DNA from 3 places in the Halomonas sp. TG39a genome. Region 1 is predicted to be linked to each of the others. Evidence: predicted binding sites of a transcription regulator. Region 1 holds the regulator's gene; each other region holds the start of a gene.

What was found. The regulator FliA, encoded in region 1, starts transcription of late flagellar genes. The targets are predictions, from matches to a motif close to CTAAAGTTNNNNNNNNNNCNGCCGATA.
Region 2: fliD (flagellar filament capping protein FliD) is a predicted target of FliA. The motif match lies at 3,027-3,053, and genes of this name have one in related genera.
Region 3: U738_RS23590 (flagellin N-terminal helical domain-containing protein) is a predicted target of FliA. The motif match lies at 5,802-5,828, and genes of this name have one in related genera.

Annotation. Positions count from the first base shown of each region.
Region 1 covers NZ_JQLV01000001.1:3,716,554-3,726,631, forward strand. Annotated here, with positions in the region: gene cheZ (protein phosphatase CheZ) at 1-456, shown strand, start outside; gene flhB (flagellar biosynthesis protein FlhB) at 561-1,727, shown strand; gene flhA (flagellar biosynthesis protein FlhA) at 1,724-3,811, shown strand; gene flhF (flagellar biosynthesis protein FlhF) at 3,871-6,054, shown strand; gene U738_RS16760 (hypothetical protein) at 6,051-6,617, shown strand; gene U738_RS16765 (flagellar protein FlhE) at 6,643-7,071, shown strand; gene U738_RS16770 (RNA polymerase sigma factor FliA) at 7,098-7,799, shown strand; gene U738_RS16775 (motility protein A) at 7,840-8,661, shown strand; gene U738_RS16780 (OmpA/MotB family protein) at 8,667-9,341, shown strand; gene U738_RS16785 (sensor domain-containing diguanylate cyclase) at 9,365-10,078, shown strand, end outside.
Region 2 covers NZ_JQLV01000001.1:2,583,932-2,593,556, reverse strand. Annotated here, with positions in the region: gene U738_RS11580 (UDP-glucose dehydrogenase family protein) at 1-1,322, shown strand, start outside; gene fliD (flagellar filament capping protein FliD) at 1,569-2,918, shown strand; gene fliD (flagellar filament capping protein FliD) at 3,099-4,451, shown strand; gene U738_RS11565 (flagellin N-terminal helical domain-containing protein) at 4,611-5,498, shown strand; gene U738_RS11560 (flagellin N-terminal helical domain-containing protein) at 5,747-6,634, shown strand; gene U738_RS22960 (glycosyltransferase) at 6,906-9,209, shown strand; gene U738_RS11550 (hypothetical protein) at 9,233-9,625, shown strand, end outside.
Region 3 covers NZ_JQLV01000001.1:2,571,945-2,582,022, reverse strand. Annotated here, with positions in the region: gene pseC (UDP-4-amino-4,6-dideoxy-N-acetyl-beta-L-altrosamine transaminase) at 1-1,153, shown strand, start outside; gene U738_RS11535 (polysaccharide pyruvyl transferase family protein) at 1,159-2,220, shown strand; gene pseF (pseudaminic acid cytidylyltransferase) at 2,221-2,925, shown strand; gene pseG (UDP-2,4-diacetamido-2,4,6-trideoxy-beta-L-altropyranose hydrolase) at 2,922-4,040, shown strand; gene pseH (UDP-4-amino-4,6-dideoxy-N-acetyl-beta-L-altrosamine N-acetyltransferase) at 4,037-4,546, shown strand; gene pseI (pseudaminic acid synthase) at 4,562-5,611, shown strand; gene U738_RS23590 (flagellin N-terminal helical domain-containing protein) at 5,864-7,315, shown strand; gene U738_RS11505 (hypothetical protein) at 7,515-8,192, shown strand; gene U738_RS11500 (amino acid ABC transporter substrate-binding protein) at 8,359-9,129, shown strand; gene U738_RS11495 (amino acid ABC transporter permease) at 9,289-9,957, shown strand; gene U738_RS11490 (amino acid ABC transporter ATP-binding protein) at 9,954-10,078, shown strand, end outside.

The DNA of each region.
Region 1 (10,078 bases):
CCGCTGCAGGATCAATTGTCAGACCGAGCGGAAGCGCTGGATAAGCGCTGGGCCGAGTGGTTTGAGGCGCCGAAAGAGCTGGATGAGGCCAAGGCGTTAGTCGTCGAGACACGCACTTATCTCAGCGATGTGCCCGATGTGGTATCAGCGACCAATAAAGAGCTGATGGAAATCATGATGGCTCAGGATTTCCAAGACCTGACCGGCCAGGTGATTAAGAAGATGATGGACGTGATCCATGAGATCGAACATCAGCTGGTGCAGGTACTTATTGATAACGCGCCGGGCGCCCATGCACGAGAAACGCTGCAGCGCAAGGCCGAGGATCAGTGGAAAAACGACAGTGCACGGCGCAACGAAGAGCTTTTGAATGGGCCGCAAGTGAAGGATAATGTCCCCGATACCGTCTCTGGGCAAGACCAAGTAGACGATTTGTTGGATGAATTAGGCTTTTAAAGCGCGTTATTAAACGCCCTCTGGGCGCACAAGCACGCTATTCAGCCGTCCCTATGGACGGCTGAATACGTGATACGCTTCGCTTCACCTGGCCGGATAACCGTATGGCAGATAACGATAGCGACCAGGAAAAGACCGAAGAGGCCACGCCCAGGCGGAAGGAAAAAGCCCGTGAAGAGGGCCAAGTTGCCCGTTCCCGCGAGTTAAACACTTTCTTACTTCTGCTGGGCGGGGTGATTGGCCTGTATAGCATGGGCAATATGCTCTATGACCAGTTGGGCGCGGTGATGGAGCAGGCTTTTCTGTTTGAGCGTCGCCAAGCAATGGAAAGCACACCGATGCTGGCCAATGCGCTGGATCTTGGTCAGCGCACGCTATTTGCCATGATGCCGTTATTTTTGCTGTTAGCCGTTATCGCGTTAGTCGCCCCAGGGCTGATGGGCGGCTGGCTGATATCGGGAAAATCGATGCAGCCCAAATTTTCCAAGTTAAATCCCATTAAGGGCGTAAAACGAATTTTATCAACCCAGGCGCTGATTGAGTTGGCCAAAGCTATCGCCAAGTCAGTCCTGGTGGGTGGCGTCGCCGCGACGTTTTTGTATTTCAACATCGGCAAATTTATGGCGCTAATGGATCAGCCTATCCAGCAAGCGCTTACCAACGCTTTAAGCATGGCCGCTCAGGCGGCTGGGCTAATGGTGCTGGTGTTGATCGTGGTCATTTTGATCGATGTCCCTTTCCAGCTCTGGGATAATGCCAAGAAATTGCGCATGAGCCAGGAAGAGATTAAGCGTGAGCATAAAGAGTCCGAAGGTGACCCGCATGTGAAAGCGCGCATTCGCCAGCAGCAGCAGGCCATGGCGCGGGGTAGGATGATGAGCAAGGTACCCGAGGCGGACGTTATCATTACCAACCCCACGCACTATGCGATAGCACTGACTTATCAGGAAGGCAGTATGGGCGCCCCGCGGCTGGTGGCAAAAGGCGCCGACGCAGTGGCTGCACGCATTCGCGAAATCGCTGAAGAGGCAGGCGTGCCTCGCTTGCAGGCAGCACCATTGGCGCGGGCCCTGTATCATCACGTCGATCTAGATGCAGAAGTACCTGCCGAACTGTATACCGCGGTGGCGGAAGTAATGGCCTGGGCCTACCGCCTCAAGCAAGTATCACAACAAGGAGGCGAGGTGCCCCCAACCCCCGATAACCTGCCGGTTCCGCCGGAGATGGAAAGCCCCGGGCATGACGCCGGTGGTAATGAGGCGCAACCATGAAAGGCTTGAGTCAGCTAGTAGGGCGGCGCGACTGGATGAGTGATGTGCGCATGAAGCTGCTGGTCGGGCCGCTGCTCATCCTCATGATCTTGGGCATGATGATTGTGCCCTTGCCCCCTTTCGCGCTCGATTTACTCTTCACCTTCAATATTGCCCTGGCCATTATGGTGTTAATGGTCAGCATGTTTACCCAGAAGCCGCTGGATTTTGCGGCATTTCCCGCTGTGTTGCTGTTTACCACGCTGTTGCGCCTGTCGCTCAACGTCGCCTCTACCCGTGTGGTGTTAATGGAAGGTCACCAAGGCGGCGCCTCTGCGGGTAAGGTCATTGAAGCATTCGGGGCGTTCCTGGTCGGCGGTAATTTTGCTGTGGGTCTAGTGGTCTTCCTGATTCTGGTCATCATCAACTTTATGGTTATCACCAAAGGTGCTGGCCGTATTGCCGAAGTCGGTGCGCGCTTCACCCTGGATGCGATGCCCGGAAAGCAGATGGCCATCGATGCCGACCTGAACGCTGGTTTAATCGGCGAGGAAGACGCCAAAAAGCGCCGTGCTGAAGTCGCTCAAGAGGCTGATTTCTTTGGCTCGATGGATGGTGCCAGTAAGTTTGTCCGGGGTGATGCCATTGCCGGTTTGGTGATTATGGTGGTCAATATCATCGGCGGGCTGATGATTGGCATGCTGCAGCACGATATGAGCTTTGGCGCTGCTGGTCAGACCTATATGTTGCTGGCGATCGGCGATGGCCTGGTGGCGCAAATTCCCGCCTTGGTGATTTCCACCGCGGCGGGTGTCACGGTATCCCGGGTGAGTACCGACACGGACGAGGATATTGGCCAGCAAATGCTCAGCCAACTATTCGTTAATCCCCAGGTACTGATATTGGCCGCCATCGTGATGGGGCTACTGGGCATGGTGCCCGGTATGCCCAATTTAGTGTTTCTACTCTTTACCGCGCTGCTGGCGGGTTTGGCATGGTTTATTATGCGCCAAAAAGAGCAGTTGTTGGTCAAGGAGGAAATTGCGACTGCGCCTGTACCGTTACAAGAGACCCCCGAAGCGAGTTGGGAAGACGTGCAACTGGTCGATACCCTTGGCCTGGAAGTGGGCCATCGCTTAATCCCGCTGGTCGACTCACGCCAAAAAGGTGAGCTGCTGGGGCGCATTAAGAGCGTGCGGAAGAAGTTTGCCCAGGAAGTGGGCTTCCTGCCGCCAGTGGTGCATATCCGCGATAATTTGGAGCTGCCGCCTAACGCCTATGTGCTTTCAATGAAAGGCGCCGAAATTGGTCGCGCCGAGGCGCAGCCCGGCAAGTGGCTGGCGATCAATCCGGGGCAGGTCTCCGGCGAGCTGCAGGGCACCCATACCCAGGATCCCGCCTTTGGTTTACCCGCCATTTGGATTGATAGCAACCAGCGCGAACACGCTCAGGTGTATGGCTACACCGTGGTGGACGCCAGCACCGTCATAGCAACCCACTTGAACCACCTGTTGCACCGCCACTCACCCGAAATGCTGGGGCGTCAGGAAGTGCAGAAACTGCTGGATAAAATGGGCGATGATCAAAAAGCATTGGTCGAAGAGGTGATTCCCAAGGCTATTTCGCTGACGGTGTTGCAGCGTATCTTGCAAAACCTGCTTGACGAAGATGTCTCTATTCGCGATATGCGCACTATTCTGGATACCCTGGCGGAGTACGCCGCCCAGCAAAAAGATCCTAACGAGCTGACAGCGCTGGTGCGAGTCTCACTGGGGCGTGCGATTGTCCAGCAGTGGTTTGCAGGGCAGGAGACGCTCAATGTGATGGGACTGGATGCCCAACTGGAACAGGTGCTGGTGCAGGCGATGAACGGCAACGGCGCCATGGAGCCTGGCTTGGCAGAGACGCTGATGACCCAGGCGCAGCAAGCGCTGGAGCGTCACGAAAGTTCCGGCGAACCGCCGGTGCTGGTCGTGCAGCATTCGCTGCGCGCGGTACTATCACGCTTTTTGCGCCGCCGTTTACGCCATATGTCAGTGTTGTCGCAGGCTGAAATTCCCGATGACCGCACATTAAGAGTGACCACAATAGTCGGCGGACGTTAATGATGGCCCGCCGTGATAGGCTAGCGTCGACCATTTCCAGAACAGACAAAAGGTAAATCATGAGCGTTAGACGTTTCGTGGGAGCCAACAGTCGTGATGTGATGCGCCAAGTGCGCGAAACGCTCGGTGAAGACGCCTTGATTGTGGCTAATCGGCGTACCGAAGGGGGCGTTGAAATTTTGGCCATGGCGGATGAAGCCATCGACCACTTTGAACCTTCACCGGAACCCGCACCTCTCGAAACGCCGACAGCACCTCCGCCGCAAGACCCCATGCAGGCGATGAGTGAGCGCTTACTGCGCGAAATGCAGGATATGCGCGCGCTGCTAGCAAATAGCCAGCCAGCCCCTGCTGCTTCACCAATGCCAGCAACGCCCACCGGAACGGCCGCGCGACTGCGCCAACTGCTATGGAACGTCGGTTTCGGCAGCGAGCTTGCCGATGAACTGCTGGCAGGGTTGCCCGAACCATTAGCCCGGTTAGACAGCGATAGCGAAGCACCGCTGCAGTGGCTGCGTCAGCAGTTAATGGATCGCCTCTGCGTGCTGAGCGATGAGCCTAGTTTCTTTGATCAAACCGGCATTGTCGCTCTGGTGGGGCCGACCGGGGTAGGGAAAACCACCACCACCGCCAAGCTGGCGGCACGTTTTGTGATGCGTCACGGTACGCGCCCGGTGGCGCTGGTGACCACCGACAGCTTCCGGATTGGTGCCCACGAGCAGCTGCGCATCTATGCGCGCTTGCTGGATACGCCGATGTACGCGCTGGATGCCGAGCAGCCCATCGACGATTTGCTGGGCCGCTTGCAGGGCAAGCAGTGGGTGATTATCGACACCGTGGGCATGAGTCAGCGTGACCAGCGGGTGATTGAACAGATCGCCCACCTCCAGGGCGGACGCTCGCGAGTGCGCTTGGTATTGCTGCTGAATGCTGCCAGCCAGCCAGAAACCCTCGAAGAAGTCGTGCTGCGCTATCGCCAAGCCGCGCGAGCGGCGGGCGCAGAGCTCGATGACTGTATTATTACCAAGCAGGATGAAGCGGGGCGGCTGGCGCCAGTGCTAGATATTATTATGCGTCACGGGATGCGTGTGCTGTTTGGTTCCAATGGCCAGCAGGTGCCCGAAGATATGGCCATTGCCACTCCCGACGCTTTAGTCGATCAGGCGCTAAGCACGGCAACGCCGCAGCGTGAACGGGCCCACAGTGCTGAAGCCCCGATGGCAATGCCGCGCTGGTCCCGGGATGTACTGGGCCAAGGGCGTCGCTTGTCATCACTACTGGCGAGGCTGCGCCAACGCGTCACCGGTTTTGCAGAACTAGAAGAGACCTGGAACCTAGCCTCGCTGCCGAGCCGTGTGCAGGAACAGCGTTTGGACGCACTGCTCGCCGGCTATCCCGCGGCGGAAACCACCTTAGGGATGGCGTGGTCGGCGCGGCGCAATGAGCGCGGCTGCGACTGGGCAATGCCGGACATAGGGCTGGACACAGATGGCGCCTGGCTGGCGCTACCCTGGCTGCAGCATCGCCACGTCGCGGGATGGCAGCCGCGCTTAGCCGCGCTGTCAGAGTCAACCGGCGTCGCGGTACACCTACTGCCGCGCTTTCCCGAACCGGAGGCGCTCGTCTGGCTGGAAGCCGAGCATTTGACCTGGGTCAGCCAAGTAGCCCCCAGTCATAGGGTACTCTTTCACCATGAGCGCCAGACCCTCCGTCAGTTGTTTGATGACAGTGTGCTAACGCATCATGTAGGCGTGCGTTTTCGTGGCCAATCGGTGCAACTTTGGACGGTCTACGCCGAGGTTGAGGACGCCAGTGGCACTGCGCTGCTCGCCTGGTACGGGGAAGTGCGCGACCCGGAAAGTGCCAAAGTGGTAGCGCGCCGCTACTGGCTAACCCCTGCACGGCTGGGGGCTGAGGTGCTCTCGCTACTGTTAACACAGCTGCAAAGTGAAGGCTTGGCCGCCTTGACGCGGCGCGCGTGGCAGCAGTTAAAAGAGGCCGATAGCGGTGATCTCAATGCCGAAGTACGGCTGTTAATGGCCAGCGGTGTGGCGTCGGTCGCTGGGCATCTCGATGTTGCCGATGATGAGGAGGCGCAGACGCTGCGCGGCGATCTGCTCAACCTACTAGGCGCCAGCCGTCGCCGCCGCGATACCGGTATGCTTGATGCGCTGGTCTACGCCTTTATGGCGCGGGATGCGATTCGTCAAATGGGCAGTGTGAGTCGAGAGGGTGTGGCGTGAGCGAACAAGATCAAGCCTCGGGACTGCGCAAGTGGGCAAACCTGCAGCGCCAACAGCAGCAGGCTGAGGGGGCGGTTGATGTTGCGGCGGCAGAACCTGTGGCCGAACACGTTTCACCCCTATCAACGCCGACGCGAGCGGCGCTGGAAGAGCCCAGGACGGTGGCGCCGCCCAGGCCCAAAATTCCGCTTATAGTAGTTGGGCTGCCCGGTCGCGGCGTAGTTCAGGTGAGTAAGGTCAAAGCACGTCTGGGGCAGTGGTCAACGCTAGGTCGAAACTGGGCCGGTGAGCCTGATGACTGGGATATTCGCATCGTCATGGCGGAAACGTCTGAGCTTGCGCAACTGAGCGACCAATACAGCCGCTGGGCGCTGTGGATTAGTAGCGATGCCGATGCGTTTGCGACCATGTTCCGTACGTTGCGCCAGTTGCATGAGGGTGGTGGGCCGCGTCGTTTGCTGGCACTCCATGAGCCGCACTTGCCGCGCCAGGGGCTACTCGATAACTTGCGTGAGGCTGCTGATTACTACTTAAATATGGAGTTACTGGTACTTGCACGATGAGCGCACTCTGCCAAGGAGACCAAGCATGCTAAGCTGGCCGTTAACAGGGCGGCTGCCGTTGATCGCGGCGCTGCTGACAGGGTGTCTATGGGCAGGTTTAACGGGGAGCGCCCAGGCAGCGCCCGGTAGCTGGAGCACTCAGATACCGGGACTGATGGTGGCGATGAGTGATCGGGCAAGCAGTAGTCAGGCGGCCACCCCACCCGACGTCGCCAGCCTGCAGTCAGGCCAGCTTGGGCGTATACAGTGGCAGTTTCACTACCCCCCCAGTGCGCACTTAAACGCTTGGCTGTGCCATCCTGAGCAGTGCGTTGCGTTAACGGGTATGCGGGGTTCTACTACCGCGCTAGCGGGACGAGACGCCGATGCGCCGTTGCATTTTCGCTTCGCCTTACGTCCAGGTCAGCGGCCTGTTCGGGTGCAGGGATTGCAAATGATTGTGAATTATCAGTGAAGGCTGGATAGCCGCGAGGCGAGAATATGTACACAGCACAGGGCAGAATTAAACAAAATGAGCTGTTGACTCAATACATGCCATTAGTGCGACGTCAGGCCTTGACGCTACAGGTTCGATTGCCAGCGAGTATTGAGCTCGACGACCTTATTCAAGCCGGGATGGTGGGGCTGCTGGAAGCGCTGGGGCGCTTCGACGCTACCCAGGGAGCCACCTTCGCGACCTTTGCCAGTCAACGTATTCGCGGTGCGATGATGGACGAGTTGCGCACCCGCGACTGGCTGCCGCGCAGCGTACGCCGCTCAGCGCGGGCGGTTGACCGCGCCGTTCGCCAATTAGAGCAGCAGCTCGGGCGAGCGCCGGAAGAGCACGAAATTGCTCACCACCTAGAGATGCCGCTGAGCGACTATCAGCAGCTCCTTAACGACACCAACAGCGGCCAGCTATTGCCGTTTGAAGAGCTAGTCGCCGATGGCGGCGAGCCTATCAGTCATGAACTGGGCAATTCACCGTTCGAGCAGTTGCTGGATGGACAGCAGCGGCAAACGCTGATTGATGCGATTGAAGCGCTGCCAGAGCGTGAAAAGTTGCTTATGGCGCTGTACTACCAAGAAGAACTCAACCTCAAGGAAGTAGGGGCTGTGTTGGGCGTAACGGAGTCACGCGTTTCTCAACTACACAGCCAGGCCGTAAGTCGTTTACGCGCTCGCTTACACGACTCGGCATAACACCTCTTTTTACTCACTTGTGACCGGCAAGGAGCCGTGGATGAATCCTTCGACGCTGATAGGCATATTTGCCAGCATACTGCTGTTGGTGAGCGTGCTGTTTTTAACCGCAGAGTCCCCTGAAAGCTTTATCAATTTTCCGGGTCTGGCCATCGTGGTGACCGGTACCCTGGCGGCGACCTTTATCAGCTATCCGCTGAAAGAGGTGCTGCGTGTCGTACGGCTGGTGGGCTTGGTATTTCGGCGCGAAAATACCTATATGCGTGACGATATCCGCGAATTGGTCGATATGTCACGGCTGTGGTTTAAAGGCGATGTGCGCGCGGTCGAGCGCGAGTTGGAGCATACCCGCAATCCGTTTCTGCGCACCGGGATCCAACTGGTGATCGCCAACACCAAAGAGGACGAAATTTTTGACATGTTGCGCTGGCGCATCGCCCGCCTTAAAGCGCGTGAGCATGCCGAGGCACAAATATTTCGCACCATGGCCACCTATGCGCCTGCGTTTGGCATGATCGGTACCCTGGTAGGGCTGGTCAATATGCTGGAAGTCATGGATGCAGGCGACTTGCAGGTGATTGGGCCGCGCATGGCGGTGGCCCTGCTGACTACCTTCTATGGCATTTTACTCGCCAACTTAGTGTTTAAACCGATTGCGGTGAAGTTAGAGCGCCGCACCGAAGAGCGACTGATTACCATGAACATGGTGCTGGAAGGTATTTCGCTGATTACCAAGCGTCGCCTGCCGTCGTTTATCGAAGAGACACTCAACTCCTTTGTGGCTAACTACCACGATGAAATTCGTGATAACAGCGTCAAACCCAGGCCTGACTCGTCGGTGAGTTCGGCGGCCAAGGGGTAGGCCCGATGCTAGACCGCGATACACGCCACGCGCTGGAAATGACGCCGTCGCCAGGCGATGGTGAAGAGGGCTGGTTAACCAGCTATCTGGATGTATTGACGCTGCTGATCACGCTCTTTGTACTGCTGCTTTCACTGACGCCGCCGGGCGGCGGTGAAGCGGCTGATACTGCTTTCATGCGTTCGGCCAGCGCGGTATCATCATTGCCGCTGGCGTCTCTAGCCACCGGGATTCAGCCCCGCCACGCTGGGGTGCAGCCGCAGTTTGACGGGCTTGATATTCCTGGAGTCAGCGTTTCGCAAGGCCGCGAAGGGGTGACGCTGCGGATTGATACCAGCCTGCTATTCCCCAGCGGCCAAGCGGTACTAACCCCCCAAGGGCGAGGCGTGGTTGAAAGCCTTATCGGTGTGCTGACGAATTTTGATGGCCAGATATCGGTGGAGGGGCATACCGACAGCGTGCCGATTTCAACGGCTCGCTTCCCCTCGAACTGGGAGCTTTCATCAGCGCGGGCAATCGCCGTGGTGAGGCACTTAGAGCGCCAAGGGTTCAATATTTCACGTATGCGGGCCGTCGGATATGCCGATACCCAACCCATGGAACCGAACGCAACCGCGGATGGGCGAGCTGCCAACCGGCGCGTAGAGCTGCTGCTAAGACAGCAGGTCGAGGGTGAATAGATTGCGAGGCCACGTTTGTGTCCATGTACCACCCGCGATTGCAGTCGTTTGGTGCCCTGCTGGTATTAGATGCTGATTGTCGACGCATCCAAGCCAGTAGCACTAACTTAACCCGCTTAACCGGTGTTGAGCGCCCTGAAAATGGGCAGCTCACCCTTGGCTGTGTGTTGGGGAAACGGCTAAGCCAGCGGGTGCGTCGCGAAATGCACGGGCAGCAGCGGCTTTCCGGCCCGCTAGTGTTTATTCGTTCCAAGCATAGCAACGTGCGTTTTCAGCTCCATGCTTACCGGGTAGGCGAGCAGGTTATCGTCGAGATTGAACCACTAAATCCCCAGGGTAAGCGCCGCTTGCTCTGCACCGTCAATGAGCGGCTGATGCGCTTAGCGGAAGCCACCCATCAGGAAGAGCTGCTCGACTCCTTGGTTAACGCGATTCAACAGCTTACCGGCCATGATCGCGTGACGGTGTGCCATTTTGATAGCGATTGGCATGGTTTGATGGTTGCCGAAGCGCTAGGAAAACAGCTGCCCTCGCTGTTGGGGCAGCGCTTTCCCGCCAGCGACTTCCCAGCTGCCTTGCGCAAAAGTTACCAACACTACCCTGTACGGTTAATTGAAGACGTCGATGCGCCGCCTGAAACGCTGACGCCCGCCTACTCGGGAGCAAGCCTTAGTGGCAGCTTTTTACGCGCGCCTGCCCCGGAACGGCAGCGCTATTTAAACCGGCTGGGGGTACGC
Region 2 (9,625 bases), 1.1 Mb from region 1:
AGATCAGTGTATTCGGAACCGGTTATGTCGGCCTTGTTGCAGGCGCTTGTTTAGCCGATGTCGGCCATCAAGTCACCTGTATGGATGTTAACGCTGAGCGGATTGATCAGCTTAATGGTGGAGAAGTGCCGATTTTTGAGCCTGGGCTAAGCACCATCGTTGCCCACAACGTCGCGGCGGGCCGGTTACGCTTTACCACCGATGCTGCCCAAGCGGTAGCGGATGGCGAGCTGCTGTTTATCGCCGTGGGAACGCCGCCTGATGAAGATGGCAGTGCCGACCTACGCTATGTGCTAGAGGTAGCGCGTACGATCGGCCAGCATATGGATAGCTATAAGCTGGTGATTGATAAATCTACCGTGCCCGTGGGCACCGCCGAAAAAGTCCATGCGGTTATCAGCGATGTACTCGAACAGCGTGGTACATCACTCGCGTTTGACGTCTGTTCGAACCCTGAGTTTATGAAAGAAGGGGCTGCGATCGAAGACTTTACCCGCGGTGCGCGGATTATCGTCGGCACCGAAAGCGAGCGTGTGAAAGCGCATATGCAAGAGTGCTACGCCCCCTACAATCGCAACCACGAAAAACTGATGTTTATGAGCGTACGGGCCGCCGAACTGACCAAATACGCCGCCAATGCCATGCTCGCCACCAAAATCAGCTTTATGAACGAAATCTCTAATCTCGCCGAACGGCTTGAAGTGGATGTGGAAGACGTGCGGCGAGGAATCGGCAGTGACCCGCGCATTGGCTACCACTTTATTTACCCAGGCTGTGGCTACGGCGGCTCCTGCTTTCCCAAAGACGTTCAGGCACTAGAGCGCGCCGCGCGCCAGTTAGGTTATACCCCGGAACTGCTCAGTGCTGTTGAAGCGGTTAATTTACGCCAAAAGCAAACGCTGTTCACAAAACTGCAAGATAACTTAGGCAATCTAAGTGGCAAGACCATTGCCGTGTGGGGGCTAGCCTTTAAGCCCAACACCGACGATATGCGTGAAGCCCCAAGCCGCACATTGATGGAAGCGCTTTGGCAAGCGGGTGCTAAGGTGCAAGCCTTTGATCCCGAAGCCATGGCGGAATGCCGCCGTATCTATGGCGAACGGGATGACTTAATGCTCGCCGGTGATCGCATTCAGGCAGTCAAAGGCGCCGATGCGTTGGTTATCTGCACCGAGTGGAAAGAGTTTCGCAGCGTCGATTTCGCTTGGTTAGCCGACCAACTGGCGGAAAAAGTCGTTATCGATGGGCGTAATTTGTACACGCCAATGGCTGTTGAAGAGGCAGGTTTGCGTTACATAGGGGTGGGGAGAAAGAGCAACTAGAAAGACCCACTAAAAGATGAACTTATTATCGTCATTTTTCTGAGTAATGGGTGTATCTATTACGTTTAGTTACTTGAAGTAACGTCTTAATACGAAAAGATGAAGAAGAAAATTTAAGTTATTCTTCACCTAGCCGAGGTTTTAAGGTAATTGTATTAAAGAAAAGTGCTACGCATCGCTTAATGAAGGAACGCTAATTGAAAGCAGCAAGCGTAGCTAAATGTATTCAAAAAAGGCATTGGTCTTATGGCTGCTATTACATCACTAGGCATCGGTTCTGGCTTGGATCTGAATGGCTTGCTGGAGCAATTAAAAACGGCAGAACAAGCAAAGCTTGAGCCTATTGCGGCACAGCTCCAATCTGAAGATACGAAAATATCTGCCTATGGTAAGTTGCAAAGCGCGCTTGAGCAGTTTCAAAGCTCAGCCGAAGCACTCAATGATGGGGCGTCATTCGAGAGCTTAACAACCAATGTAGAAGGCAGTGCCGTTGGCGCTGTTAGCAGCAATGAGGCCCAGCCAGGTCAGTACGAAGTGCAGGTCGGCCAGTTAGCTACAGCCAGTAGCCTAGTAACAGAGCGTTTGGAAACAGCAGATGAAAGCATAGTGACTGGGGAGCAGTCATTAACCTTTACTCTTGCTGACGGAGCTATGGATCCCATTACCATTGCCGATGGCAGTTCCCTCGAAGATATGCGTGATGCTATCAATCAACAGAGTGATGGCCGCTTAAGCGCCTCTATTATCAACGACGGTGAAGGGTATCGTCTTGCAGTAAATTCAACGGAAACGGGTGCGGACGCGAGTATTGAAAGCACAAACTTTTCAGACATTCTTGCGGGCGATGTACAAACGACTGATGCCCAGGTAGTTCAAGCGGGGCAGGATGCAGAGTTTAACGTCAATGGAATCGATATTGTTAGCCCTACCAATCAAGTGGAAGGCGCTATTCAAGGCATTACCTTAAACCTTGCTGAGGCTGGTGCGACGAGCACTGTAAGCGTTGAGCAGGATGATGAGGCTATCCGCGAGCAGATCACGGCCTTTGTTGATGACTTCAACACGCTCAAGGACACCATTACCAGTTTGACAGCGTTTGACGAAGAGACTGGTCAGTCGGCGGGGTTGAACGCCGATGCCGCGACCCGCGCGGTTGAACGAGAGCTTCGTCAAACAATTAGCAGTGTTGTCGGCGGCGATGGCTTTAGCGTGTTGTCGGATATAGGTATTTCACTTCAAGTGGATGGCAAGCTGGAGATTGACGAAGATAAGTTAGATAGCATTGTTGCTAATCAGCCGGATCAGCTAGCCAATTTTTTTGCAGGCGATAGCGAAGAGGGTGGCATGGCAGGGCAAATAGCCTCATCGCTGGAAAGCTTGGTGGGAACAGGTGGCCGCCTTGAAAGTGCCGTTGATTCGTCTGAAAGGCGCTTTGCTTCGTTAGAAGACCGCTATGCGACAACGGAAAGCCGTATCGAGCAAACCGTTGAGCGTTATCGCACACAGTTTCAAGCGATGGACAGCATGGTAGCGCAAATGAACTCAACCAGTGCTTATCTGACCCAGCAGTTTGCAGTGCTTGATCAGCAAGGTTAAGTTAGGCTGATAAGCTAGCTAAATTAATAGTTTACAAGATGCCCGGCACAGTGTGTTGGGCATTTTTCTTTGCAATGCTTTAAAAACAGCTTAAAAAAGGCATTAACTCTAAAGTTTGCTCCTCCGCAGCCGATAGATTACCTAGACACCTTTCTCTACTTCTTATAAGGAATGAACCCCATGGCATCGATCACAGCACTCGGTGTAGGTTCTGGATTAGATCTTTCAGGTTTGGTGGATCAGCTAAAAGCGGCCGAACAGCAAAAGCTTGTGCCTATTCTAGAGCAGAAAAGTGCTCAGCAAACCAAAATTTCAGCTTATGGGCGCCTTGAATCAGCGATGGATCGCGTGCAAACCTCTATTGCTGCGTTGAACGATGCCGCTACATTTAAGCAGCAAAAAAGCACCGTGACGGGCGATGGCGTATTGGCGACCGCAGGCGAAACCGCTAATGCCGGGCGCTATGAAGTAACCGTTACCCAACTGGCTCGCGCAGGCAGCGCTGCTTCCAACAGCGTAGCGCTAGACCAAGAGGTAACAGCAGCCGATGCGACGCTAACGCTTAACTTTGGTGCTGGCGGAACACAAACAAGCTACGACGTTGCTATTTCAGCGGGCAGTACGCTGGCGGATGTTCGTGACCAGATCAATGCGGATAAAGAGGCTGGCGTAACCGCTTCTATCGTTAATGATGGCACTGGGTACCGCTTAGCGCTGAGCTCAAAAGAGACGGGCCAAGATGCTTCACTGGAGGGCTTCTCAGGCTTAGCGTCGCTGACCATGGATGCAGCCACCCAGCGTTCAGGTCAGGACGCTGAGCTGAATGTTAATGGCATTACTATCACCAGTAAAACCAACCGCGTTGAAGAGGCCATCCAAGGCGTAACGCTTGATCTCACAGAGGCCTCTGGAGACCCCGTTACGCTGGTGATTGAGCGTGATGATGCGTCGCTAAGAGAAGCCATTGACGAGTTCGTTAAAAACTATAACGAAATGAAATCCACCGTTGGCCGAATGACCGCATACAACGGCGAAGGCGAAACGTCTGGCGAGCTAGTGGGTGACCGCACCGTGCGCACCATTGAAGACCGCCTACGCCGGGATATTACTGACAACCTCGGCACCGGCGATATTTCACGCCTTTCACAACTGGGCATAGCCATTGATGAGAAGGGGCGATTAAAGGTCGACGAGGATAAGTTGGACGATGCAGTAGCCAACAACCCAGAGGGGCTATCTGCCTTCTTTGCGGGCGAAACCGAAGAAGGCGGCTTTGCTGGGCGCTTAAACGCCACGCTTGAAGGCATTACGGCAGAAAACGGCATCATTCAAAGCTCAGTGACTAGTGCTGAGCAGCGGGTTGACAGCCTGGACGAGCGTAAGCTTCGTATGGAGGCTAGTATCGAGCGCAGCACAGAGCGTTACCGTAAGCAGTTTGGGCAATTGGATGGTTTGATCGCCCAAATGAACTCTATGAGCAGCTACCTCTCCCAGCAGTTCAGTATGCTGGGCAACATGCAGAACAACAATTAAGAAAGTAGTTCAGAGTGCAGTTGAAATAGTTACAGTAAGTTACATAAAGAAGCGTAATTTTTCTAAAGAATTTGGCGGGCCTGCCGTTAATTAACATAACGGCGACGCAAGCGCCGCTAAGCAGGCCAATAGGCCAGTTAATCTTCGAGGAGCACTCACATGTCTGTAATCAACACTAACATTACTGCCCTGATCGGCCAGAATAACCTGTCCAACTCTCAGTCTATGCTTGCCAAAGCGCAAGAGCGTCTGTCCTCTGGCCTGCGCATCAACAGCGCTTCTGACGATGCTGCTGGTCAAGCCATCGCCAACAAGATGACAGCCCAGATCAAAGGCATGGATCAGGCTAGCCGTAATGCTAGCGACGGTATTTCCCTGGTACAGACCATGGAAGGCGGCCTTGACCAAATCAACGACAACCTGCAGCGTATTCGTGAGCTAGCGGTACAGGGTGCCAACGACACCAACGCCAAAGAAGACCGTGCTGCAATTACTACCGAGATCAACGAACGTTTAGCAGAGATTGAACGTGTATCGGGCAGCAACAACTTTAACGGCACTAATCTGCTAAACGTTGCAAGTGGCGCTGGCGCGACTCTTAATATTCAGGTTGGTTCCAACACTGAAGCTGAAGATGTTATTAGTGTTAATAGGCTTGATGCCACGGTTAGCGGACTTGGTTTAGAAGACACTGTATCTGGTGCTACAGCAGTGACCGCTGGCGAATTTACAGTTGCAGATGCTTCAGGTGCAGGTGCCACTCACGAAGAGTTCAAGACTTTAGTTGATGCGGTTGATAGAGCAACTGAGTCGCTGGATACCAGTCGTGCAACCTTGGGTGCTACTCTGAACCGTTTCGACTCGGTGATCGATAACCTGGCGACGACGTCTACCAACCTTTCTGAAGCTCGTTCACGTATCGAAGATGCCGACTACGCAGTAGAAGTGTCTAACATGACGCGTGCGAATATTCTCCAACAGGCGGGTACTTCTATGCTGGCACAGGCTAACCAGACGCCGCAGTCTGTATTGTCTCTACTGGGCTAATCCTTTAGCCAGTAATGTCAAAAGAAAGTAACGACGGGGCCAGTAGGCCCCGTTTTTATTTAAGGCAGATATCCAAAATTCGATGTTAATAAGCAGTTGTCGCATCAATCAGATGAGTTACAGTAGTTTACATAAAAAAGAACGGTTTTTTCTAAAGAAGTTGGTGGGGAGGCCGTTAATTATAATAACGGCAACGCAAGTGCCGCTAAGCAGGCCACAAGGCCAGTTAAATTTCGAGGAGCACTCACATGTCTGTAATCAACACCAACATTACGGCCCTGATTGGCCAGAACAACCTGTCTAACTCTCAGTCTATGCTGGCCAAAGCGCAAGAGCGTTTGTCTTCTGGCCTGCGCATTAACAGCGCCTCTGACGACGCTGCTGGCCAAGCCATCGCCAACAAAATGACTGCCCAAATCAAAGGTATGGATCAGGCTAGCCGTAATGCTAGCGACGGTATCTCTCTGGTACAGACCATGGAAGGCGGTCTTGATCAAATCAACGACAACCTGCAGCGTATTCGTGAGCTAGCGGTACAGGGCGCCAACGACACCAACGCTACAGAAGACCGTGATGCGATCGTTACCGAGATCAACGAGCGCCTAGCTGAAATTGATCGCGTAGCTGGCAGCAACAACTTTAACGGTACTAACCTGCTAAACGTAGCAAGTGGTGCCGGCGCTACCCTTAATATTCAGGTTGGCTCCAATACTGAAGCTGAGGACGTTATTAGCGTTTCTAGACTTGATGCCACAGTTGATGGCCTGGATCTAGATACCGCCAGCGGCGGTGTAATTGCTGATGCGGGTAACGGAATGGAGTTTACGCTCCAAAGTGGTGGTAGTGTTGCACATACTGACTTCAAGGCTTTAGTAGATGCAGTTGATACTGCCACTGAAGCGCTAGACACCAATCGTGCGACTCTTGGTGCTACGCTTAACCGTTTTGACTCAGTGATCGATAATCTGGCGACCACTTCTACCAACCTTTCTGAAGCCCGCTCGCGCATCGAAGATGCGGACTATGCGGTGGAAGTGTCTAACATGACACGCGCCAACATCCTTCAGCAGGCCGGTACCTCCATGCTGGCACAGGCTAATCAGACGCCACAGTCTGTATTGTCTCTGCTGGGCTAATACCTTAGTCGGTATGATGCAAGAGAAAGTATCGCGGGGCCAACAGGCCCCGTTTTTTTGCCTGTAGACTCAGTAATTACATTGTAGTTAAGTCATGAAAAAATAGAAATTGTTAGCCATCGATAATTAAGCCCCTTTTTCTTGCTTGCCCCACCTTTAAGTTAGTGCTGATCGAGAGAACACCTACCTAAATACTGGCGGATTCGCGCCTTTGCTCACTGCCCTAGCACAGTAAGCTAGGCACATTGCCATTTTTCCTGTGAGCCGCTTCATGGTTAAGCAAACTCAAGCATCCGCTACTCAAAAACGCAGGCCCCGCATACTTTGGGCCAATCCCTTTTGCTTGTTGGATACCTCCAGCGGCGCCAGCATGACCGTGCGTCAAATGTTGCTGCAACTGGTGTCTCGTGGTTATGACGTTCAAGTGCTGGGCGCGACCGTATTCGATAACCCAAAGGGAATGGGGCGGCTTAAAGAAAAATTCTCTGACCTGAGCGCTCATCTACACCAATTGATAGAAGCTGAAGATGGCGCGCTCACGCATAAGTTGGTGGTGAGTTATAGTCACAATCGAAATCATTTGACGACGCATGAAGAAGGGCTTTGGTATAGTCAGTACCTCTACATGCTGGATTCTTTTAAGCCGGATGTTGTGTGGTTCTACGGCGGCCAAACGCTTGACATGCTAATTGCCGATGAGGCACGAGATCGCGGTATACCTGTTGCTTTCTACCTAGCGAACGGCAACTATAAATCACCACGCTGGTGTCGTGATGTGGATCTGATTCTCACCGATAGCCAAGCTACGGCTGATATGTACCGCAAAAAGGTTGGTTATACCGCCAATCCGGTAGGCAAGTTTATCGCTCCAGAAAACTTCATTGCCGAACACCATGAACGTAAGCGACTATTGTTTGTTAACCCTAGTTGGCAAAAGGGCGCGAGCGTATTTGTGCAACTGGCCGAAAAGCTGGAGCGAGAAAGACCCGATATTGAGCTTGAAGTGGTAGAAGCCCGGGCTGACTGGCCCGCCGTGCTGCGTGAAACCACTCGTCGAATGGGGGAGCAGCGTATCGCGTTAAGTAATGTTGTAGTGACCCCCAACACCAGCGATATGCGCGGCCCTTACAGTCGAGCTCGTGTGGTTGTTGCGCCTAGCCTATGGTGGGAAAGCTCTGGGCGTATGCTGGCCGAGGCGATGCTCAACGGTATTCCAGCGCTAATCACCAACCGCGGTGGCATGCCCGAAATGATTGGCGATGCTGGCCTCTCTTATGATTTTCCGGATGAGTGCTATAAAGAGCCCTACCAACATCTGCTCAGCGATGACGAGCTTCAACCGTTAGTGGATGCAGTCATCAGTCTATTCGACGATGAAGATATGTATCAGGATTTGGTGGCGCGCGCTTGGCAAGTGGGGAAAGAGAAGCACCATCTCGACCGCGCCACGGAGCGGCTAATTACTGCTTTAACTCCGCTGGTAAACTTGCGCGCTGGAAATAAAGACTTTGCCATTATTCAGAAGAAACGCCATCGTCAGCGCTTAGCCTATCTGGCAACTAAACCTGAATTCAAGGTTGATAACTCACTTAAAGAGTTGGTTGGTGCTATCTCTGGAGCCAAGCAGGGCAACGAACCACAAGTTAACCGTTTGTGGCTTACCGATGATTTTACCTGGCAAATAAAAGGTAAAATCATGGTACTCGACAACCGCGCTAGCTTGATCAAAAGCGGCCTTGCTGACCAAATGGCGGCGACGGAAGCCTTTGGTATTGTCGCCTTTGACCCCGCCAGTGAAATAAAGGAGGCCAAGCAATACGAAGGTAGTGAGTATATACAGTTATTTCAGCACGCACTGCTAGGAGATGGAAAGCCGAAAACGCTGTACGCCTGTGTAGCCCCTGAAATGACCAGTATTCTTTCACCGCTACCGCTCGAAAAACTTCCCAAGCGGCACCATCTAGGCGCCAAGCCTTTGGCAGAGCTGCCCATTACTACCGTGGCGTTGGATAGTATCGACGGATTGGGCAATCTTGACTGGCTGATTCTCGATGAGCTAAGCGATACTATGCTTGTGCTCGAGCATGGCAAAAAAACGCTCGCCAATACACTGTTAATTCAGGCGCGTGTCGCGTTTCAACTGACTCATGAAAAACAGCCCAATTTGGCAGAGCTACAGCATTGGGCGAGTCGCAATGGCTTCCGCTTTTACCGCTTTCATAATATTAGCCACTACAGTCATTTGCCAGAAAAGCTAAGCGCCCAAACAGCCTGCGCCACAGAGCAAGAGAGCGGCGATGTGCTCTTTCTACCCAGTCACGAACGCATGGCTACCCTAAGCGAGAAAGAAAGGATGAAGCTCGCCTTTATTCTCAGTTCAGGCTTCGCAGCACATGATGTTGCTTTTGAGTTGATAGCCGATGTTAGCCAGGAAAAAGCGCTGGAATTTTTAGAGGCACAGGAGCTGCTTCCACCTGCGATTGAGAAAGATAATAATGAATTAAATTCAAAATTCGCTGCAAATGAAACCGCCTTCTTGGGGCAAGATGATAATCTTTTTGCATTGCTTGATTGAAGCTTTTAAGGGAACAAATTTCTATGTTTGCTTATGAAAAATTTGATGTTTATGACGAAATTGTTTCCAGCCTACCGGATGGCCACTCATTAACTTATTCTCCACTTATAAGGGAAAGTTTTCAGTTTTGCCTTCAAGAGATAAGCCGAAAAAATATGGCCATCACGAAAGGAAGGCTAACGCTGGTTGGCGTAGGGTCTAGTAGCTACCCAGAGAAAAGAAAAATAAAGATAGTTGGTTATTTTTTTGATGAGGATTTTTTGAAACATATAATTGAAGGGTTTGAGGAAAAGGGAGTTGAGGCAAAAAAACTAGAGCTTCTGTCGCCGCAGTTTAAAAGGGAGTTGAGTAATAAGCAAAAAGAGGAAGTAGATTTTTTTGATTCCAAGTTGAAAGAGAATTTTGGTGTTAGTATT
Region 3 (10,078 bases), 1.1 Mb from region 1:
GATTACTCAAGCTGATATAGATGCAGTGGTCTCTGTGCTGAAGTCCGACTTCCTCACCCAGGGGCCGCAAGTGCCTAGCTTCGAGCAGGCAGTAGCCACGCATGTAGGAGCAAAGCATGCCCTGGCTGTTAATAGTGCCACCTCTGCACTACACCTAGCCTGCTTAGCGCTACGGCTTGGTAAAGGTGATTGGCTGTGGACTTCTCCAATCACCTTTGTTGCTTCAGCCAACTGCGGGTTGTACTGCGGTGCCCAGGTAGACTTTGTTGATATCGATCCTCGCACCTATAACCTCTGCCCTAAAGCGTTAGCAGCTAAGCTACAAAAAGCGGAAAAAGAAGGGCGCGTACCCAAGGTCGTTGTTGCTGTGCATCTATGTGGACAACCGTGCGACATGCAGGCGATTAGTGCGCTCAGCCAGCGCTATGGCTTTCACCTAATAGAAGATGCTTCCCATGCCATTGGTGGTAAATACCAAGGAGAGTTCATAGGCAGTGGTCGCTACAGTGACATCACGGTGTTTAGCTTTCACCCCGTGAAAATTATTACTACCGCTGAAGGTGGCATAGCGGTTACTAACAGTGACGAGTTAGCCAACAAAATGGCCTTGCTTCGCAGCCATGGCATTACCCGTGAACCTGCACAGATGACTCATGAAACCGATGGGCCTTGGTATTATCAGCAGATTGACCTTGGCTTTAACTATCGTATGACCGAACTGCAAGCGGCGCTGGGACTGAGCCAGTTAGAGCGCCTTGATCAATACGTTGCTCGTCGCCACGAGTTAGCTATACGCTATGATCAATCACTGGTGAATCTGCCTTTAATTACGCCTTGGCAGCATAAAGATAGCTATTCAGGGTTGCATTTGTATGTGGTTCGCCTTGAAATTGAAAAACTTGCCATTAGTCATCGGAAAGTATTTGAGTCATTACGACAGCAAAATATAGGTGTTAATTTACATTACATTCCAGTTCATATGCAGCCTTATTATCAGAATATGGGGTTTGCTAATGGTGACTTTCCTGAGGCAGAACGCTATTACACTGAAGCGATCAGCTTGCCACTCTATCCAACGGTATGTGAAAAGCAGCAGGATAATATAATCAGGGTGCTGAGCAGTATTCTTCTCAAAGCTTTACGGCGGAAATGAATGTTATGAAAAATTACTTGATTATTGGAACATATCCAGAAAAAGGTTCTAAAAACATAGGGGATAAGTTAATAACTGAATCCGTAATTAAAGGTATGTCAAGTGTAGATCCCGGCTGTAAGTGTGAGGTTGTTTTTAGAGCGGACTCATGGAGTAATGTACAAGCAAAAGTTAAGAAGGCAGATCATATAATATTTGCGTGTTTAGCAGTTAGGTATGATTTAGAGAAAGTTGTGTATCCATTTATACGAAATGTTGTTGATTCAAAAACTCCTTATTCAGTGATTTCATCTGGAACTAGTCTGTTAGTCTCCGAAAGTGAGGATATATATGCTGGGTTAGATAAGGCAACAATAAAGTTGTTGTTAAAGATGGACGAAGAGGCTTTTCTATTTAGCTCACGCGGTGTTTTGACTCAGTTTCTTTTTAGTTACCTTGGTATGAAAAATGCTATGTTAGATGGTGATGTGGCATTTTATTCTCCTGAGAGGCAAGGGCTATCTTTTAGGGTGGGCGATAAGAAGGTAAGGAAAATAATAATTTCGGATCCACATTATGCATCTTCTTATATTGAATCATTCATAGTTTTGTATAGCGGTGTTGTAAGTATATTTCCCATGGCTGATGTTGAGGTGTGTTTGCATGGTATTAATCCGGATGTGGAAAATTTTTGTATCGAGAATGGTCTTAAGTGCAATAAGATATATGAATTAAATAATGGGTTAAATGTCTATGATTCGTGCGATTTACATATTGGATATCGTGTTCATGCACATGTAAGTGCTTTATCAAGAAGAAAGTTTTCTTACCTCATTGAGCAAGATGGCCGCGGTGCTGACTATGGCGCTACAATTACTAGAAAGATAAGCCAGCCATGCTATGTAGGAAATGGAGGAAATGGAGGAAATGGAGGAAAGGGAGTAAATGTAAGTGCTATATACCAATTGCTAGCGATACTCTATAAAGATAAAGAAAGTGGCTTTATTCAGTTTTCAGGGCTTGAGAAGCAGATCGACAAATTTAGTATGGCTGCGCATGATGCTTTTTGTAAGATTGCTTCGGCTTAAATGCTAATGACTATTTGCATAATACCCGCGCGAGGTGGCAGTAAGAGAATTCCGCGCAAAAATGTCAAATTTTTTTGTGGGAAACCCATGATTGCTTGGTCAATTGAGGCTGCCCTTGAGAGTCAATGTTTTGAGCGTGTTATTGTCTCGACAGATGATGGTGAAATTGCTTCAGTTGCGCGTCAATGGGGCGCAGAAGTTCCTTTTATTCGTCCTGAAATATTGTCTGATGATTACACTGGCACTATCCCTGTCATTGCGCATGCGATTGAATGGCTCATTAAGAACGAACAATCTCCTGAAACCGTTTGCTGCTTATATGCCACTGCTCCGTTCGTGCAGCCAAGTGACCTTCAATATGCTCGGCAAGAATTAGCCAATGACTCCATAGCCGATTATGCCGTAACTGTGACTAGCTATGCGTTCCCTATTCAAAGGGCTCTACGCTTGACCCGATCAGGGGGTGTGGCAATGTTTCAGCCCGAGCATTTTACTACTCGTTCTCAGGATTTAGAGGAAGCGTGGCATGATGCTGGACAGTTCTATTGGGGGCGTGCGAAAGCATGGTCAGAAGGGCGTGCTCTTTTTAGCAAGTACACTATACCGATTCGGCTACCACGCCACCGCGTACAGGATATAGATACTCCAGAGGACTGGCAGCGTGCTGAATGGTTGTTCAAAGCATTTTTGACAGAATCATCATGAAACTTATCGCTTTTCGGGTTGATGCGTCGCTTGAAATTGGTACTGGCCATGTGATGCGCTGCCTAACGCTGGCTAACGCGCTACGCGAACATGGCGCTGAGTGTTACTTCCTTTGCCGTGAACATAAAGGCCATTTGATTGAACAAATTGAGATGCAAGGCTTTCAGGTATTTCGGCTTAATTACATTCGGCAGACGGAGATAAAAAAATTCGTTTTGACAGAAGACTTCGCATTGCCTTATCACGCCCACTGGCTGGGAGCTCCATGGCAAACCGATGCAGGTGCCTGCCGGTCCATTTATGAAGATCATGTACCTGACTGGCTAGTCGTTGATCACTACGCGTTGGATGCTCGTTGGGAAGAAGATGTTTGCCCAGCTAAAACTCGACTACTTGTTATCGATGATCTCGCTGATCGGGAACATCTTGCAGATGTATTGCTAGATCAAAATCTTGGACGAGAGGCCGGGGACTATACTGCCTTGGTACCCACGTACTGCCACTGTCTTATCGGCCCAGAGTTTGCTTTGCTGCGCCCAGAGTTTGCCCAATGGAGAGAAGTTAGTCTTGCTCGCCGTCGGAAACAACCCAGATTTAAGCGTTTGCTAGTTAGTCTTGGTGGTGTCGATAAAAACAATGTAACGGGGCAGGTATTGAAAGCTCTCAAGCAGTGTGATCTGCCTGACGGTTGTGAGATTAGCGTAATTATGGGCGCAACGGCGCCCTGGTTGAATGAGGTCAAAGTACAGGCAAACGCATTGCCTTGGCCGACTGAGGTGGTGGTTAACGTCAGTGATATGGCGCGACGTATGTCGGAGGCGGATCTAGCTATCGGTGCAGCGGGTAGCACTTCCTGGGAGCGCTGCTGTCTGGGGTTGCCTACCCTACTGTTGGTGTTAGCGGATAACCAGCGAGCGATTGCCGAGGCTTTTAATAGTGCTGGTGCGGCAGTTTTTCTTGATAGTGTAAATACAAGTGACTTGTCGAGGAAGATGAATAGCCTGTTAGAGAGGGGGATTTTGTGGCAAATGAGCGAGGCTGCTGCCAGTCTCACTACAGGTCAAGGTATTGATTTTCTTTGCCATGTCTTGTTACAAAAAAGTAGAATTGCATGACATACTCAACGAACTTAAGACCCCTGACAGAAGCGGATCTTGCCATGCTGTTGCAGTGGCGCAACGCACCTGAAGTGCGTTGCAATATGTATACGCAGCACGAAATAAGTGAGAGTGAGCACCGTCAGTGGTTTCTACGTTCACAACAAAACCCTAACCGCCACTTACTGATAGCTGAGCAAGATGGTCAACCGTTTGGCTTCGTTAATATCCAACTTATAGACCCAAGGGCGAAGAGAGGGGAGTGGGGGTTTTACCTTTCCCCAAAGGTACCAAAAGGCAGAGGCCATTCATTAGGTATTGCCGCCTTAGAATACGCTTTCATTGAACTGGAATTGCATAAGCTATGTGGCGAAGCGCTCGCAAATAATACGCGCTCAAGAAAATTTCATGAACGTTTAGGTTTTAAACAAGAGTCTTGTCTACGCGATCATCACTTTGATGGTCAGGCCTATCATGATGTCATTGGCTATGCACTTCTCTACAACGAATGGCAAGCATTTTAAGGAGTTAACTTTTATATGATGATAAAAATTGCTGGGCGTGTAATTGGCCCCTCTTGTTTGCCCTATATTATCGCTGAGCTGTCAGCCAACCATAATGGTAGTATTGAGAATGCCAAGAGAATAATTGAAGAGGCAAAGAAAGCGGGCGCCGATGCGGTTAAAATACAGACCTACCGACCTGACACAATCACGCTGGATTGTGCTAACGAAGAGTTCAAGATCAAAGGTGGCCTTTGGGACGGTCGTACACTATACGAACTCTACCAAGAGGCACACATGCCCTGGGAATGGCATGCTCCGCTGTTTGAGCATGCCCGCAAGCTAGGGATAACCATCTTCAGCTCTCCTTTCGACAATACAGCGGTTGATCTTCTAGAGGATCTCAACGCACCAGCCTACAAAATTGCTTCGTTCGAAGCAGTGGATTTACCCCTAATCAAATACGTGGCCAGCACCGGCAAGCCGATGATTATTTCCACTGGCATGGCCAATGTAGAGGAGATTTCTGAGGCCATCGAAGCGGCCCGAGAAGGCGGCTGTAAAGAATTGGCGGTTTTGCACTGCGTCAGTGGCTACCCAGCTCCCGCCTCTGACTACAATCTGCGTACCATACCCGATATGATCGCGCGGCATGGTTTAGTAACGGGGTTGTCTGACCATACTCTTGATAATACTACTGCGGTCACTAGTGTGGCACTTGGTGCTTCAATCATCGAAAAGCATTTCACTCTCAATCGAAATGGTGGTGGCCCGGATGATAGCTTTTCGCTCGAACCTCGTGAACTTGCAGACTTATGCCGTGATACCAAGACGGCCTGGCAAGCACTGGGTGATGTGGATTACGGCCGTAAATCTAGTGAACAAGGTAACGTTCAATTCCGCCGGTCTTTATATTTTGTTAAGGATCTAAAATCGGGTGATGTAATAACAGGGGATTCCGTAAGAAGCGTAAGACCAGGATATGGACTGCCGCCCAAGATGCTTAAAGACATTATCGGAAAGACAGTTGTAATAGATGTGAAAGCTAACACGCCAGTGAAGGAGGCCGTGTTGGGATCTGGGTAATACGTGCCTTCATGATTCTTTTGTGTTCACTGTATTTCATGCCAAGCAGGAGATAGGTGGATAAAAGTGGAGGTCACGGTATTACCTCATTTTCAAGAGAGCACATTCCGACGGTCACCTTGATACTACTGGTTTACGGAAAGTATTGCTCCGGAATTCCATGAAATTTAAGTATTTTCTCTATCAAGCCTTAAAGTTTCGACCACTCCTGCCGTTACTCAATTTAACGAACTGTATACAAGGATGTCCTGAATGGCGGTGATTAATACGAATCTGCTCTCTTTAAACGGTCAGAACCAGCTCAAGCGCTCACACTCTGCCATGGAGACTGCAATCGAGCGCCTTTCTTCGGGGTTGCGTATCAATGGGGCGAAGGATGATGCTGCCGGGCAGGCTATTGCTAACCGCATGGAGTCCAATCTTCAAGCTGGAAAGACGTTAACTCAAGGCATTAACGATGGCATCTCACTGATGCAAACTGCCGAAGGTGGTCTTGATAGTATTAACGATATTTTGCAACGAGCTCGTGAGCTCGCCATTCAATCCGCCAATGGCACCCTCTCTGATGCTGACCGTTCCTCAATCAATGCCGAGTATCAGCAGCTCGCAGAGGAGGTCGACCGACTCGCTTTCATTACAGAGGCGTTTGGTAAGACGCCGCTCGCACCCGCGGAACCACGGCCATTGCCGGTTAAACTAGGCGACGCAGCTCATATTACTGAGCTTCTTGGGCCTGGTTTTGAGAGTTTTACCTCCGGTACAGTTTCATTGGCTTACGTACCTGCGGGTGCGACTAACGTCACGCTGGAGATAAACTCTTTAGGTTTGGATGACGACATTCAGATATTCACTCAAGATGGGAAGCACCTGATAGGGACGCCCATTGATGGGGCTCATCCTGACCATGTATGGCAGTCACAAGACGTTACGGATATTAATGCTTCACTACTCACGGCTGAAAATGGGTTTGAGCCTGGGGCCAGCTACGATGCTAGCCTGCTTCAAGATGCAGCGGGGAGCTATGACCTAAACTCGCCGCCTGTTGAGCTTGATTATAACGACATGAAAATTACCTATAGCGGCGACGGTGATCGGCTTGATGAGGCATCGGCTGATGATGACGGTACCGAGTTTAACAACGGCAATCTATCGGAAAATATGCTGGAGCGAGTAACTTTCGACAAAGTAACGGAAAACCTGATTGTTTTCGTGGTAGGCCAAGGTTCATTTAATGCCAGGGCTACTTGGGACGACATGCCGATTGAATACGACGACCCAGAACCGGTGTCGACCCCCGTTAGCACCCCTACAAACATAGTGGTTAGTGCTGGTGTTGGTCAGAAAATGGATTCCATCACGATCGCTCCCACGCCTTCTGACACTCAATCGTTGGGACTTGAAGGGGTGGCACTGGATCCTATAGAAAAGGCTTTAGAAGCAATGCAGAAGCTTGAGCAGGCAATGGGGCAGGTTGATGGCTATCGAAGTCAGTACGGGGCGCTCAACAACCGCTTTGAATCTGCCATTGGCACCTTGAGCCAGGAGCAAGTGAACTTGGGAGCTGCTAAGTCGAGAATTGAGGATGCTGACTATGCTGTAGAGGCATCTAATATGATGCGTACACAGATTTTGCAGCAAGCTGGCACCTCGATGCTAGCTCAGGCCAACCAGAATCCACAAAGCGTGCTTTCTCTGCTGGATTAATTAACTAGCCGATCGGTGTGTTAATTGTGGGAGCCCCAACACCTACTGGACTTGCTTCTTCTAAAATCTCTACCACTAATGACTTAGCCCGCAAAAATTGATCTTCCCAGCGTTTGCTCGATAATGAGTCGTTATCTTGGCACTCGTCGGCTTGCGGGTGCCCAAATTTTACGTTCGTCATTGGGCAGGAAAACACCCCATGGATCCGCAAAAACTGGCGGTAACCTTAGCGATTGCTGCAGGCTGGTTGAGTTTCAACAGCCTGGTCGTTGGCATGTATTTCTTACTAAGCGGTAGAGGCGTACTCGAAGGCGGAATGTGGCGTGGCGGAGAGTGGCTAAGACTTGGGCAGCCAGCGCCAGCCGATGAGAGCAATGAAACCCCCGTTGAGTCCCCAGCTGTTGCTAAACAGATGAATACCTCCTCTACGTTACCCGAGAGTGAAGATAGCGTAGAGGAGGTGGCACCTGTGGCGGTAGAGGAGAGCACTCATGTACTGTTTGTGATGTTTGATCAACCGGATATCGCACTCAACAAAAAGCTGTTCTCGAGCCTGCAAAAGTGGGAGGCCCACTATGATGCGGCCTTTCAGGTTTACAGCGTGCCAGGCGTTACCCCGCAAAATCCATTGCGGATTGCTAATGCCTATCCACCAGGAGTGATGCCCTCTCCAGAGGCCTTCCTGCAAGAAGAGCACTTAATCGGTGGCGTAAGTGTGATCCTCAAAAAGCCCAAGCGTAGGCGCGGTTTTGATAAGGTGCAGTTGGAGAAGCTGGTTGCGTTTACCCAGGAGTTGGCAGCGTTAGGCGGAAGCGTGTTGGATGCAGAACGCCAAGTTGCTACCCCTAAAACGTTCCTGGCTATCAAACAAAAGTAGCCATGAAGCCCTTTGTGACAGCATATTCAATAAGAGAATAAAAATTAATTTTAATATTCTTTTGTATGCTTTTGTCGTAGGGGTAAAATAGCCGACATTAATGTTTCATGACTATTTGTTTGGCTATTCGCATCGTCGCACTATCGACCAACGAGGAAACAGACTCATGCCACTACCCCGTAAGCTCAATCTCACCCTGGCCGCGCTTTCGTTGAGTGTTGCCAGCGGGTTGTTTGCCGCCGCTGCTCATGCAGATTCGCTCCGTGTGGGCATGTCCGGTGGTTATTTTCCTTTTACTTTCGTTGAGCAGGACGAGCTGCAAGGCTTTGAAGTTGATGTAATGAACGCCGTGGGTGAGATCACCGGTGATGACATTGAGTTCGTTACGGCTAGCTTCTCGGGCTTGGCAGGTATGCTGGAGTCTGGGCGTATTGACACCATCGCTAACCAGATTACGATCACCCCGGAGCGTGAAGCGAAGTATGTGTTCACTTCGCCTTACGTGTATGACGGCGCGCAGGTGGTAGTGCGGGCTGGTAATGATGCCATTCAAGGTGTGGAAGATTTATCCGGCAAAAGTGTTGCGGTTAATCTGGGCTCGAACTACGAGCAGCTACTGCGTGAGCAGCCGAACGCCGATGAAATCGATATTCGCACCTATGAGTCCAACATTGAGCAAGATGTGGCACTAGGCCGTGTTGAGGCGTTTGTCATGGATCGCGTGAGTGCTACGCAGGTCATTAAAGAGAAAGGCTTACCATTAGAACTGGCTGGCCAGCCGTTCTCGACCATTGAGAATGCGCTGCCGTTTCGTGATGACGAGGCGGGTCGTGAGCAACGTGACCGCGTTGACGCAGCCCTTGCTGAGCTTCGCGAAAGTGGTGAACTGCGCGAGATATCCGAAAAGTGGTTTGATACTGATATCACCCAGCCGTAACCGCTGGATTTATCCGTTCTACGCGGCCGTGGCAATGCCACGGCCGTTTGCTGATACGCGATGCGGCGATTGTTAATGGCTATTTTGAATGGCGGTGTTTAATAACTGTGTTTCATAACTGTGTTTCATAACCGTGTTGAATGACTATGTTGAATAACCATGCTTAACCTTGAGTATATGTGGGGGCTGCTGCCGGTTCTGCTGCGCTACTTGCCGCTCACGCTGGAAATGGCGACGATTGCCATGGTGTTTGCGCTGATTCTGGCGTGCTTGCTGGCGGTGGTTCGCGTGTCAAAAGTGCCATTCTTAAACGGCTTTGCGCTGTTGTTTATCTCGTTTTTCCGTGGCACGCCGCTGCTGGTTCAGCTGTTCCTTTTCTACTATGGCTTGCCGCAGCTAATAAGTGCATTGATCTCTATTACCGGCGTTACCGCCGCGGTGCTGGGGCTAACGTTGCACTTTTCTGCTTATATGGCCGAATCCATTCGCGCTGCCATTGTGGGGATTGACCGCAGCCAGACCGAGGCTGCGCTCTCCATCGGCATGACCCAGTCGCAGCTTATGCGGCGTATTATTCTGCCCCAGGCCACCCGCGTGGCAACGCCGACGCTAATGAACTACTTCATCGATATGATTAAAGCGACCTCGTTGGCCTTTACGCTGGGGGTTACCGAATTAATGGGCGCCACGCAAAAAGAGGCCGCGGGCAGCTTCCTCTATTTAGAAGCGTTCTTGCTGGTGGCGCTGATCTATTGGGCGATTGTGGAAGTGCTTTCCTGGGGGCAGCGTCGGCTGGAAATTTACCTGAATAAGGCCTACCAACGATGATCTCGCTGCAAGGCATTACCAAGCGTTTTAGCGGCCACACGGTGTTTAAAGATATCGACTTGAGCCTTTCTCGGGGCGAAATCATTGTGATCATTGGCCCTTCTGGTACGGGTAAGTCAAC